3 regions of the Lysinibacillus sp. YS11 genome follow, and region 3 is predicted to be linked to each of the others. Evidence: riboswitches for the same ligand, from Rfam matches in the RefSeq annotation. Region 3 holds a riboswitch; each other region holds the start of a gene.
The links. A riboswitch is a leader RNA that binds a small molecule or an ion and turns the genes downstream of it on or off. The one in region 3 is predicted to bind S-adenosylmethionine.

Region 1: linked by a shared signal. The riboswitch ahead of metK (methionine adenosyltransferase) and the one ahead of LBYS11_RS01990 (O-acetylhomoserine aminocarboxypropyltransferase/cysteine synthase family protein) in region 3 are both predicted to bind S-adenosylmethionine.
Region 2: linked by a shared signal. The riboswitch ahead of LBYS11_RS07830 (YezD family protein) and the one ahead of LBYS11_RS01990 (O-acetylhomoserine aminocarboxypropyltransferase/cysteine synthase family protein) in region 3 are both predicted to bind S-adenosylmethionine.

Annotation. Positions count from the first base shown of each region.
Region 1 is NZ_CP026007.1:3,507,052-3,511,833, reverse strand. Features, by position in the region: gene LBYS11_RS17485 (alpha/beta hydrolase family protein) at 1-168, shown strand, start outside; gene pckA (phosphoenolpyruvate carboxykinase (ATP)) at 234-1,820, opposite strand; SAM riboswitch class I at 2,210-2,328, shown strand; gene metK (methionine adenosyltransferase) at 2,587-3,783, shown strand; gene LBYS11_RS17470 (gamma carbonic anhydrase) at 3,963-4,475, opposite strand; gene LBYS11_RS17465 (alpha/beta hydrolase) at 4,609-4,782, shown strand, end outside.
Region 2 is NZ_CP026007.1:1,647,652-1,652,433, reverse strand. Features, by position in the region: gene LBYS11_RS07850 (cold-shock protein) at 76-276, shown strand; gene LBYS11_RS07845 (amphi-Trp domain-containing protein) at 422-700, shown strand; gene LBYS11_RS07840 (VOC family protein) at 1,073-1,858, opposite strand; gene LBYS11_RS07835 (flavin reductase family protein) at 2,008-2,493, shown strand; gene LBYS11_RS07830 (YezD family protein) at 2,584-2,775, opposite strand; SAM riboswitch class I at 2,810-2,905, opposite strand; gene LBYS11_RS07825 (DUF418 domain-containing protein) at 3,076-4,170, opposite strand; gene LBYS11_RS07820 (TetR/AcrR family transcriptional regulator) at 4,154-4,756, opposite strand.
Region 3 is NZ_CP026007.1:415,487-420,268, reverse strand. Features, by position in the region: gene LBYS11_RS01995 (hypothetical protein) at 1-378, opposite strand, end outside; gene LBYS11_RS01990 (O-acetylhomoserine aminocarboxypropyltransferase/cysteine synthase family protein) at 708-2,009, opposite strand; SAM riboswitch class I at 2,125-2,238, opposite strand; gene LBYS11_RS01985 (glycerol-3-phosphate acyltransferase) at 2,394-3,026, shown strand; gene LBYS11_RS01980 (DASS family sodium-coupled anion symporter) at 3,222-4,703, shown strand; gene LBYS11_RS01975 (succinyl-CoA:acetate CoA-transferase ScpC) at 4,777-4,782, opposite strand, start outside.

The sequences.
Region 1 (4,782 bases), 1.5 Mb from region 3:
CGTGATGAAAATGTGGATATTGAACATGCCAGACAATTGGCATTTTTTTTAGAGGAAGCAAATAAATCATTCGAAACTTGGTATGATCTTAACTATGCACATCAATATCCACCAGCAAAAAATCGTGAAACTGTCCGTGCTCTTTGCAAGTGGATGAAACAACAATAAAGCATAGAGAAAACAAAAAGACAAAGGGAACGAATAAATTGTTCCCTTTGTCTTTTATATAGACGTTATTTTAATGGACCACCAAGTGTAGTGATGGCTTCAGAAACGTTTGAGAATTTCTTGAAGTTTTCGTTGAATAAGCCTGCAAGCTCAGCAGCTTTTGCATCGTATGCAGCTTTATCTGCCCAAGCTTCACGAGGATTTAACACTTCTGAAGGTACGCCTTCAACTGCTTTTGGAATGTGTAAACCAAACACAGCATCTTGTGTTGTTTCAACATCTGCTAATTTACCATCGATTGCTGCACGGACCATTGTACGTGTGTAAGATAGTTTCATACGGCTACCTGTGCCATATTCGCCACCAGTCCAACCAGTGTTTACTAAGTATACCTGTGCACCGTGCTCGTCAATTTTTTGTCCTAACATTTCTGCGTATACTGTTGCAGGAAGTGGAAGGAATGGAGACCCGAAGCAAGTAGAGAATACTGGTTCTGGCTCAGTCACACCACGTTCAGTTCCAGCAAGTTTAGAAGTGAACCCGCTTAGGAAGTGATACATCGCTTGTTCTTTTGTTAATTTACTGATTGGAGGTAATACGCCAAATGCATCAGCTGTTAGGAAGATGATTGTTTTTGGATGACCTGCAACAGAAGGATCAACGATATTTTCGATGTATTGGATTGGATAAGCTACACGTGTATTTTCTGTTAGTGAACCATCATCATAGTCACAAATACGAGTTTCTGGATCAACAGCTACGTTTTCTAATACAGAGCCGAAGCGGATTGCATTGTAGATTTCTGGTTCTTTTTCAGCAGAAAGGTTGATTGTTTTTGCATAGCAGCCACCCTCAATGTTGAATACACCATTATCAGACCAACCGTGTTCATCGTCACCGATTAGCTTACGATCAGGATCAGCTGATAACGTCGTTTTACCAGTACCAGATAGACCGAAGAATAACGCTACATCGCCAGCTTCACCAACGTTTGCTGAGCAGTGCATTGAAAGAATACCTTGTTGTGGTAATAAGTAGTTCATGATACCAAAGATAGATTTTTTCATTTCACCAGCATATTCTGTACCACCAATTAAAATAATTTTCTTTTCAAGTGATACGATGATGAATGTTTCAGAAGCAGTACCATCAACCGCAGGATCTGCTTTAAAGTTAGGAGCTGAGATGACAGTGAAGTCGGCAACATGAGAAGCTAATTCATCTGCTGTTGGACGGATAAATAATTGATGAGCAAAAAGATTGTGCCATGCGTATTCATTGATAACTTGAATGCTTAATTGTGAGTCTTTGTCAGCACCTGCAAAGCCTTTGAATACGAATAACTCGTCACGTTCTTTTAAATATTTTATTACTTTTACATATAGGTTATCGAACACTTCAGAAGAAATCGGTTGGTTGACTTTACCCCAGTCAATTTGATCTTTTGTGCTTTCTTCTTCTACCGTATATTTATCTTTAGGTGAACGACCAGTGTATTTGCCAGTTTCTGCACGAACTGCGCCATCTACTGTTAACATTGCTTCACCACGAGATGTAGCTTTTTCTGCTAATTGTGGTACTGAAAGTTGAACATTAATGTTACCGCCGTTTAATAATTCCTTCAGTTCGTTTGCAATTTCTACTGAATTCATCGATTAAATACCATCCTTTTTTATAGTATTCCCTTGATTTAGAGGGATTTTTTCTTAATTTCAAAAATAGTATAACACAATTGCTTAAATAATCTATACTAATTAAGAAATTATTTTAGAGTTTTTACCACTTTTCAATAAACTGACAAAAAATAATGTTTTTCGAGTAGAATACCATCAATCCTACTGTAATTAGGCACGAAAATTGAGCCACACATATGTTACCACAAGTAGCTAGGTATGTTGTAGGGATTAATTTGCTTCTATTTACATCATCATCCAAGTATGAAAAGTTTTTGTGTAATAAGTTCTTTCCTTTCTATACAGTAATACATAAGAAAATATTTGACAACGTTCGACCTTTTCAGTAACATGAGATTGAACGGATACTCTTATCCCGAGCTGGTGGAGGGTCAGGCCCTGTGAAACCCGGCAACCTGCATGAACTATTTCACGACATGCGTTGGTGCCAACCTGATGCAAGGGAACATCCCTTGAACGATAAGAGTGAAAGGTTACGCAGTCATTATTCCTTTCCTCATGTAAAGTAACGTGAGAAAAGGATTTTTTTATTGTTAAAAATCAATGTAAAGGTAAGTATATGTAGTTCTTTCCTTATTATAATGACGGATCTTTCGAAATCCTCGTGTTAAAAGCAGCAGTAACGGCTTGAGAGTTCAATCCTTAGGAGCGGACTTGACATGGGTAATGAGTACCGTATTCATACACAACTACTTATTGTAAGAGTATTTAGGAGGAAAACCAAATGACAAACCGTCGACTGTTTACATCAGAGAGTGTAACAGAAGGACATCCAGATAAGATTTGTGACCAAATCTCGGATGCCATTTTAGATGCTATTTTAGCAGAAGATCCAAATGCACGTGTAGCGTGTGAAACAACTGTAACAACAGGATTAGTATTAGTAGCAGGAGAAATTACTACTTCTACTTATGTGGATATTAAAGGTATTGTTCGTGACACTGTAGCTGAAATTGGCTATACACGAGGTAAATATGGCTTTGATGCTGAGAACTTAGCGGTGCTTGTGGCAATTGGCGAACAATCACCTGATATTGCTCAAGGTGTTGATCAGGCATTAGAGGCACGTGAAGGCTCTATGACAGATGCTGATATAGAAGCAATTGGTGCTGGTGACCAAGGCTTAATGTTTGGCTATGCATGTAATGAAACACCAGAGCTAATGCCATTACCAATTAGCTTGGCACACAAATTAGCACGCCGTTTAACAGAAGTACGTAAATCAAGTGAACTTGCCTATTTACGTCCTGATGGTAAAACGCAAGTAACGATTGAATATGATGACAATAATGTACCGGTTCGCGTGGATACAATTGTTATTTCAACACAGCATGATGAAGAAGCAACACTTGAACAAATTCAAGCAGATTTAAAAGAATTTGTTATTGCACCAGTTGTACCGAGTGAATTATTAGATGCTAATACGAAATACTTCATCAATCCAACTGGCCGTTTTGTAATTGGTGGGCCAAAAGGTGATGCTGGATTAACAGGACGTAAAATCATTGTTGATACATACGGTGGTTATGCACGTCACGGTGGTGGTGCCTTCTCAGGTAAGGATGCAACCAAGGTAGACCGTTCGGCGGCATATGCAGCACGTTATGTAGCGAAAAACATCGTAGCAGCTGGCTTAGCAGAGCGTGCTGAAGTGCAACTTGCCTATGCGATTGGCGTTGCTCAGCCTGTTTCCATTGCTGTCGATACATTTGGCACAGGTAGAGTGAAAGAAAGCGAGATCGTTGAATGGGTACGCGAGCTATTCGATTTACGCCCAGCAGGTATCATTAAAATGCTTGATCTTCGTCGTCCAATTTATAAACAAACTGCTGCGTATGGACATTTTGGTCGTACAGATTTAAATGTACCATGGGAGCAAATTGATAAAGCAGACGCGCTACGAGAAAAAGCACGTTTATAAACTATTGAACTAAAGTAATGAAGTCATTAGAAAATTATTCTGATGTATTAATAAGCAAAGGGGCAACATTGCTCCTTTTGTTTTTTTTACAAAAATACCTCGCTAGGATTCGTGAACATATTCGGTACACGAAAACGCGAGGGATTTTTTCGTTAGTATTGATTTTTTGTGTAGGTTATTTATTTCTGAAGTGATTTATAATATTGACCTTTTTCTGCGTATTCTCGTACGATGCGTTCCATATCCTCTTTATCTTCAGCATTTAATTCTCGGACAACTTTTGCTGGACGACCTAATGCTAAACTATTTGGAGGAATGACTTTACCAGGAGGTACTAGGCTTCCAGCTCCAATAAATGCACCTTCTCCAATCTCAGCTCCGTCTAAAATAATGGATCCCATACCGATTAAGGCATTTTTGCGAATTGTACAACTATGTAAAGTGACTTGGTGTCCAACTGTTACCTCATCTTCAATAATGAGCGGATATTTTGGGCTTTGGTGTAAACAGCAAAGATCCTGGATACTGACACGTTTACCAATAATCGTTGGGGAAACATCACCACGAATAACCGTATTAAACCAAATAGTTGTTTCGGCGCCAATTGTTACGTCGCCCGTAACAGTTGCGTAATCAGCAATGAAAACAGACGGATCGATCTTTGGCGTTTTATCTTTAAATGGATAAATCATGAAAATCGCCTCTTTTCTTTCTATAATGTAGTATTATCGTATCAAATACGCAACTTTATGGAAATATAAAATTAAAATGTGCTATTTATTTCGATATAATCAAAGTGTAATCATTTTTTAGGAGGACTATGTAATGTGGAAATGGGAAGCTGATGGACAAGCAAAAGCTGTGATTGCTATTCTTCATGGTGCTTATGAAAATCACCGTTGGTATGCATGGCTGATAGAGAAATTAAGATTAGAAGGCTTCCACATAGTCATGGGAGATTTACCGAATCATGGAGGTAATGCAAGGTTTGCTCGAGTC
Region 2 (4,782 bases), 1.2 Mb from region 3:
TTTTCACATTTTCTCAATGAGTGCACCATTTATTTAACTTTATTTTACATTCAAGCGCATTGGAGGCGAATGCTTATGCAACAGGGGATCGTAAAGTGGTTCAATAATGAAAAAGGTTATGGCTTTATTGAATGTGATGATGGCGAAGATGTATTTGTTCATTTTACGGGCATCCAGGAGGAAGGCTTCCGTACACTTGAAGAAGGTCAAAAGGTTTCATTTGATGTTGTGGAAGGCAATCGTGGACCCCAAGCATCAAATGTTGTAAAACTATAAGCGTAATGGGACTATCCGTGTAGTTCCAGATTAGCAGCGGATTAGGAAATGCATCGTTTCCTTCATCCGCTTTTTGTATTGTTTTATAAGCTGAATGCCCCCTCCATGTTATAATAGAAGTAACAAGACGTAAGGAGGGATTTCGATGCAAAAACAAAATAAACCCATGACTGAAGTTATTTTGAAGCATAAAGAACGACAAAGTGTAGCAGAATTTGCAGCAACACTGGAAACGTTTGCAAAAAAGCTTAAAGAAAATGGTGAATTCACTTTTGTTCAAGACACAGAGCCAACAGTTGTCAGCCCAAGTGAACAGCTCAAAATCGAATACTCCTATACAAAAAAGGGCGACAAGCATTCATTTGAAATTGAATTTGATTGGTATACAGGTACAGAAACACCGAGAAAAATGACAATTGAATAATAATTGGCAACGAAAATCCACTTCTCTGATGAAGTGGATTTTTCCATATTGTTGAATTAAAGATCATGTCACTAGCTAAAACTTTCTAGCAAGGTGAGGAGGTGATTTCGCTCCAGGGTCTCCTCTGTAACGCTAAATCCACAGGAAAGCAAGTAGCCAGCATCAGAAATTCTATTGATGGTTTTGTTTTTCAATACTTATGTAAAAAGGCGGAAGCAAAAGTGTTTCAGCCCATAAAAATACCGAGCTATCCACTAAAACGCTTACGAAGTGTTTCGGAATAGTTCGGTTTTTCTAGTTATCATGTTTGTTAATTTAAAGATTATTCAGCTTTATGAAGGTCCCAGTTAGTTATGGCCCAGCCTTTTCTCATTATCGATTTATCCAATAAAAAGCACCAGGGCAAACTAAAGTTTCCTTTGTTCGTTTAGGATCCTTTAATGTCACACCAAATGGTCCCTCTTTGACATGACCAAGTGTCATTGTCATCGCGCTCTCTTCCTCATAGAAATCTAAGCGCATATTCGGTAGCTGTAGTGACAAATACTGCTCATATTGCGTAGGCACTGGTAGCTGTAACACCTCTTGCCACAGCTTAACTGTTGCCTGCATGTCCTTGACGTAGAATTGGACGGATTCCATCGTTATAGCCTGTTTGACATCAATGGCACCACTTGCCTTTAATTGAACCAAACGCTCTTCATCTTCCTCCGCCCATTCAATCAAAAATGGAAAATCAATTGGCAGATCTGGCTTACCAAAATGCAGTAGCTTCCATTCTACCACAGTGCCATCTGGTCTTGTTCTGCTACATGCATCTGGTCCATATACTTCATAGCCCAATGCTCGCAAGCGTCGACCCTCTTCCTCAATATTTTTTGTGCGCAGAGCAATTCGAGAAAATCCCTGGCGCTCTTGATCACGTTTAAACGTATAATGTAGGGAATATGGGTATTGTGCCGCTTGCTCAAATAAATCACGATCATAGATAGCAATTTGTTCAATATAGCTTAAGCCAAAGTAGCTTAACGTATTATAAGTCCCCCACATCGTGTGCTGCCCACCATTCACTGTATGGACATTTCGTTTATTGAAGAAAACCTTTATATTTTCTGGTGATTCCACTTGATGAACCAAATGATCAAAATATAAAGTCATGGCCATTCCCCTTTCTTTCCCCATTACCTTTACCTGTATGTTTGATTAGTTTAAAATTTACTCAAGAAAAGGAGTTACTAGTAGGATATGAAAAAAAGTTTCGTTTACCTACAAACTCCGTTCACTAATTTCATAAAGAGGTGATTTGAATGACAGATTTAGTAGCTGCTTTTAAATTGGCATTAGGTAATTATCCTACAGGCGTAACAGTTGTCACGACATGTCATGACACAAAACCGATTGGCTTAACCGTCAATTCCTTTGCATCTGTTTCAATCGACCCGCTCCTTATTTTGTGGTCACTCGATAAAAAATCTCAGCTCCATCCTTATTTCACGACTGCGCCAAATTTTGCGGTCAATATTTTAGCGAGTGATCAAGAGCATTTATGTACACTATTTGCCAGTAAAATCCCTGATCGCTTTGCACAAGCAAAATGGTCAACTTCCTCTTTAGGACTACCGATTTTACATGATACAGCAGCTAATTTACAATGTAAAACATTTCAGCAAATCGATGCTGGCGACCATACCATTTTTATTGGGCAGGTCGTAGACATTACAAATGCTCAAAAAGAGCCTTTGCTTTATCATCGCCGTCATATCGGTCCCATACCAAAAAGCTTTTATAGCTAGCCTTTACACAAAAAAAGGGCCACTTGTAAGCACAGGAAATCCTTCATGCTTATAGGTGGCCGTTTGACATAAGTTCTACTGAAATCATTGTTATTTTTTCTGCGGAAATCTCTGCTTTTCAAGCCTATTAATTTGCACAATCACACCATCTTGAATCGTAATATGCACTTCACCAAATTCAAGATTTTGAATCGCCTTCGCAATTGCCTCTAGTTTCTTATCATCTACTTTTACTGACTGAGCCATACGATACACCCCTTCTTTTTTATCCTTATTGTTCATAAAGAGGCCAACGCATCAAACTGATTGATAGCCCCTCCTATCTCTCAGACACCATCTGTTGGATTTGGCACCTGTTGTTCGGTTGCCGAGGCTTCATTGGGCCAAGTCCCTCCACCTCTCTTGATAAGAGTACTGCGTTTCTTGAAAATAATTCTATAATTCTGCTATAGGAATGTCAATACAAAATATTAGAAAACCTAGTTGAATACTATGCAATATGTCGTTTAGATTAAAAGACTCCCTAAACCTAAAGTATTTTATGCCTAGTCAGTGAGAAATAGATGGCAATCCATTAATTTATTACAAGCTCCATTTCCTCATCATGAATTCAAGTGGGCCTCGATGATGTTTAGTCCTCCACCATACAGAAACAACGACACATCCCAAAAAATAACAGCAGGCATACAGCATGGAAAAAGCAAGTGTTTGGTTCTCCAGCTTTTGGCAAATAATTAGTATTCCAATGCCTATAACAACATGGCCAACATAATGCGTTAAAGACATTTGTCCTGTTAATATGAAAGACTGAATAACTTTATTTTTACATGTCTCTACAAGATAGATGGAGCCAACAATGATGACAATAGCCGAAGCCGAATTAGATAGGACATACATCATATTCGGGGGAATCGGTCCTGTATCAAATAAATACAATGCACTCTCTACATCTAATAAATGAATGGTTGTCATCTTAATGAATAACGTTGAACAAGTCTCAGTCATGATGACTAACAATAAACCTATCACCAGTAATTTTTTTCTTAATGTATGATTTGTTAAATCTAATGTGCCCATTACCATACCTATCAGAAAGAAGCAAATCCAGGGGAATAGTGGATGATAGCCATTAAACATCAAATTTCTTATAAATCCTGCTGGTGTCCAAAAATCAAGATACTCTAGTAGCACATATGTTGGATGCCAACCAGCAAGGTAACTAAATTGAATTTGAAGCCATTGTGAAAGGATAAGGATGGCACCGATTATGAAGATCATCATTTTCTTGGATTGGGCAATCAACCAAGCAGCAACAAACATATACACGCCATAATAATGTAAGATATCTCCTGTCCAGCCGATTGCATATAATATTATCCCTATCGTAAATAACAAAAGCGCCCTCTTCCACAAAGTAAGTCGATTTTGACGAAGAAGGATTGGGTCCTTACTCTCTCTAGCCTGACGAGTCATTAAGGCTGTCCCTATTCCTGCTAGCATGACAAATACGGCCGAAGCACGTCCCTCGAAAAGATGTTGGAAGGCAATTAACCATGTTGAACCATTCGTTGTAGAACCTGTTATGACGCCAAAATTGACAATGAACATGCCAAGCATGGCGAGAGCTCTTGCAAAATCAAGACCTTCAATGCGCCGATCATCATTTCTTTTTGTCATCTTTGCCCCCTTGGATAACGCTATGTACAGCCTCCTTCCAAATAGCCCTATAGTTCAATTGGTTGCCTGTTAACATGAAATTACCGATATTATCATAGACGAGGGCTAGCATCTGTGCCTTCGCTTCTATATGTGGAGTATCCTCTAGCACGCCTAGCTGTACGCCATATCGTAGGATAGCAACAAAGCTCGTTAAAAAGCTGGTTTCTAGCTCTACTAATTGTCTTTTATAGTTTTCATCGCGGGCCGCTAATAGTACATATTGATTAAATATTTTATTAAAATAAGGGTCCTTGTCCTGTGCCTCAATAGATTTATAGCCTAGCTTAAGTAATTCCTCCTTAAAATTAGCAGAAGAAAGCTCTTTATAATCCACAGCGACATCATGTTGAATTTCTTTATACAATTCATCAAATATGAAAGCGATTAATTGATCTTTTGATTGAAAATAATAGTAAATGGCTGGTTTTGAAATACCGACCTCTGTAGCAATCATTGCTAAGCTTGTTTTTTCAAATCCATTTTCCGCAAACATCCCATAAGCAATTTCTATAATTTTGTGAAAAGTTTGTTCTTTATTTCCCATTATTACCCTCCTTTTTTTACCGACCG
Region 3 (4,782 bases):
TGCTTTTGAAAGCAATTGATAACGATATTGTGCTAAAGCTTGTTGAACAAGACTAATCTCTTCTTCTGTAAAATTTGGTATTGCATACGTACGTTCCACTAATTGAAATGTACCATACTTCAAGTAAAACTCTGTCGCAGGAAGTGAGATATGGCTCACACCGTACTGTTCATATGCCTCAAATACTTCCTTTACAGTAAAGTCCTTTTCAGTAAAAACATGTTCTTGAAATGCTGTATGACCAAATACTTCCTGCCATTTTCTTTCGACTGATGTAAGAAGGTGTTGAATGGATTTATTGTTGACAAATACATGCCCTTCATTTAGCTCATATATTAGATAGGATACAATGTTTTGCGCACTATAGATGTTACCCATTTTAAACACTCCTTTATCATCAGTTTTTGGGAAGAGTAGTCACTGGCTAGGCAACTACTCTTCTATATATTCAAAAGTGGGGGAGCACTTATGAAACATTTACCTTTTAAAAAAATTTTCGTACTGTTAACTTATTTCCTAGTATATAACATGGATTTAACAAAGTCAATAATACATATAAAATTACTTGGTATTATTTTTTATAAGGTTCTGATAATTAACGGATGCAGTAATAGATTGATGTAGCAACGTTTAACGCATTACCAAATGAGGCTAATCGAATGAGAAAATACGTTAACGTCACAACATCTTACCATTTTCTTTAAACTTTAAGCTTCTACTGTTTGTTCAGTTGTTGTAGCCTGTGTAATGGCTTGATCTAAATCAGCAATAATATCCTCTACTGCCTCTAAACCGATGGATAAGCGAATGAGCGACTCGGTTACACCAGCTTGAACTAATTCGTCTGCTGATAGTTGCTGATGAGTAGTGGAAGCTGGATGAATAATTAATGACTTTGCATCACCTACATTTGCTACATGTGAAAATAATTTCACGCTATCAATAAGCTTTCGCCCAGCTTCTCGTCCACCCTTTATGCCAAATGTAAGCACTGAACCGAAGCCATTTCTTAAATATTTTTTTGCTAACTCATGTGTCGGAAAATCTTCTAGGCCATTATAATTTACATACTCCACAAATGGGTGGTTTTGTAAATACTCAGCCACTGCCAATGCATTTTCGTTGTGTTTAGGGATACGCAGATGAAGCGTTTCTAACCCTTGCAATAAATTAAAAGCAGCATCAGCACTTAATGTTGGACCAAAATCACGTAATAATTGTACACGTAGCTTTGTAGCAAAGGCAGCAGAAGCTGTATCAATTCCATAACGTAGACCATGGTAAGAGGCATCTGGTTCAGTAAAACCAGGGAATCGACCGCTAGTCCAATCAAACTTACCAGCGTCTACAACAACGCCCCCTAAAGTTGTACCATGACCTCCTATCCATTTAGTTGCTGAATGAACTACAACATCTGCGCCGTATTCAATAGGTGTAGAACCGTAAGGAGAAGCGAACGTGCTGTCAATAATTAATGGTAGACCATTATCATGTGCAATTTTAGCTACTGCCTCAATATCTAAAACCTTTAAACTTGGATTACCATAAACCTCTGCAAAAACAGCTTTTGTTTTATCAGTAATCGCTGCTTTGAAATTCTCTGGGTTTGTTTCATCTACAAAAATTGTTTTAATACCATAGTTTGGTAATGTGTTAGCGAATAAATTATACGTACCACCATATAAAGAACTAGCTGCTACTATCTCATCACCAGCTCCAGCTAGATTTAAAATGGAAAATGCGATAGCTGCTGCACCAGATGAAAGTGCTACTGCTGCTGTTCCACCTTCCAATAAAGCCACACGTTTTTCAAACACATCAACTGTTGGATTGGTAATTCGTGTGTAAATGTTCCCTGCTTCCTCTAAGGCAAAAAGACGTTGCGCATGAGCAGTGTCTTTAAATACGAAAGCAGTTGAGCGATAGACTGGAACTGTGCGAGATCCCGTCACTGGGTCTGGCTCTTGACCACCATGCAACAGCAATGTTTCTGGTTTAAAATTTGTCATTGTGTACCTCCAAATGGTTATTTTTTTACGATGGTACCGGAGATGAGGAGGATTTTCTGTAGAAAACAAAAACCCTCTTCAGCTAAGAAGAGGGTTGCGGTTGCAAGTTTTCCTCCCCTTATCTGCCAGATCCAAGTAAGAATCTGTAGGAATTAGCACCTTAGTAAGCTCATTGCTTACTGGTTGCCGGGCATCATAGGGCCTATCCCTCCGCCGCTCTTGATAAGAGTATGAGATTCAATTTCCATCGTTGTTACACAGTATAAACATAGAGTTTTTTTCTGTCAACATGTAAATTTTATTTTTTCCGAAACTTCTGTCTGCTCTTATACGTAATATGAACGCATACACTATTTTAGAAAAAATTTTGAGAGGAGTATTTTTATGGTAAAGGCCGTGATCATTTTTCTTATGATTGGCTATATAATAGGCTGTATTCACGGCTCTAAAGTGGCTCAATTTTTATCGGGGGTTGATTTAAAAAAGGCTGGCCACGGTAATGCTGGTGCCTCTAATGCCACTCTTTCCCTTGGCTGGAAGTATGGCGTTTTAGTAGCCCTCATCGATATAGGCAAAGGCGTTGTCGCTATTATAGGTGCACATTTTTATCTAGCGGACGCTATTCATTTAACAGAAGAACAAATTTGGCTGCTTACTTATATTATGGCTGCTGGGGTTATTTTAGGTCATAATTTCCCCTTCTACATGGGCTTCAACGGCGGGAAAGGAACGGCCTCCATCATTGGTATTTTACTTGCTGTTGATTGGAAGATTGGTTTATTTGCACTTATTTTATTTGTTATTTTATCCTTTGCAACAAATTATTTAATTGTAGGTGTTCTAGAATTTTATCTCGTGTTTTGTACAGCAACTTATTTATGGATTCCTGGCATTGGCCCAACCATTATAGCTCTTCTTCTTTTTGGCATAGCCATCATCCTGCACCTCGAAAATATTAAACGATTAGTCAATGGAACAGAGCCTAAAGTAACTTCTGCCTTTAAGAAAAAGAAATAATATTTAATGGATATTTTTGTATTTTTTGTGACCGTATTTTTTCTCTTTATCTACTCATATTGCTGTAAAAAACACCATTTTCACATAGATTTTTTTCTACAATAAAATAGACATATTCTTATCTCAATAAAACATTATACAGGCCGATGTTATGGATAATAATCGTCATTTTTATCGTAGAAAGGATGAGAAAATATGTCTTCACCAAAGCAAGCAGCTACAAAACTTAATTTAAAGCCACTATGGATTGGCTTGGCATTCGCGTTACTAATCATTATTACCTTTTTACCTAACAATGGTGATTTACCTATAGCTGGGCAACGAGCTTTAGCCATTTTAGCTTTTGCAGTCATCCTTTGGGTTACAGAGGCCGTTTCATATCCTGTGAGCTCGGCCATGATCATTGCACTAGTAACTGTTTTACTAGGACTCGCTCCGTCAATGGATAATCCAACTACAGAGCTAGGAACAGCTAGCGCATTAAAATTATCTTTAAGTGGCTTTAGTAATTCTGCCGTTGCTTTAGTAGCAGCAGCTCTTTTTCTAGCCGCAGCAATGCAAATTACTAATCTACATAAACGACTTGCACTTTGGATTCTTTCACTGGTAGGAACGAAAACAAAAGCTATCGTATTTGGCGCTATTTTAGTGTCTATCGTCCTCGCATTTTTTGTACCTTCTGCTACAGCACGAGCTGGCGCAGTAGTACCGATTTTGCTTGGAATGGTGGCAGCATTTGGTTTACCACGTGATAGTCGGCTTGCTGCCTTATTAGTTATTACTTCGGTACAAGCCGTTTCCATTTGGAATATTGGTATTAAAACTGCAGCAGCTCAAAATATGGTGGCTTTAAACTTTATCCAAGAGCAATTTAATGTGGATATTTCATGGGGTGCTTGGCTACTTTATGCAGCCCCCTTCTCAATTATTATGTCGATCTTTTTATTTTTCATTATGATTGCTTTAATTAAACCTGAGACTAGCAATATCGAAGGTGGTAAAGAGGTCATCAAAAAACAGCTTGCAGAGCTTGGCCCATTAAAGGCTCCTGAAATTCGTTTAATCATTACATCCGTAGTTTTACTATTTTTCTGGGCAACTGAAGGGAAGCTACATCCATTTGATACGACAACAGTCACAATTATTGCTATCGCGATTCTATTAATGCCTAAAATCGGTGTGTATTCATGGAAGGAAGTTGAGCCTCATATTCCATGGGGGACAATTATCGTCTTTGCGGTAGGCATTATGTTAGGAACCATTTTACTAAATACGCAGGGTGCTGCATGGTTATCAGATAAAGTTTTTGGTTCACTTGGGCTAGATACTATGCCTTTACTAGCAACCATCGCACTCGTAACTTTATTTAACATTTTGATTCATTTAGGTTTTGCAAGCGCAACTAGCTTAGCCTCAGCACTTATACCTGTGTTTATCGTTTTAGCCTCCACATTAACGGCTAATGTTGATCAAGTTGGTTTTGTTATTGTGCAACAATTCGTCATAAGCTTTGGCTTCCTATTACCAATTAGTGCACCACAAAACATGCTTGCCTATGGTACAGGCTCCTTTACAACAAAGGATTTCTTGAAATCTGGAATTCCATTAACCATTATCGGTTTCCTTCTCGTACTTTTGTTCTCTGCAACTTATTGGAAATGGATTGGATTATTATAGAACTTTCATTAAATTAAAACGTAAAAGCCTTGAAGAAACAGACTATCTGTCCTTCAAGGCTTTTAAGATAAGACTATTG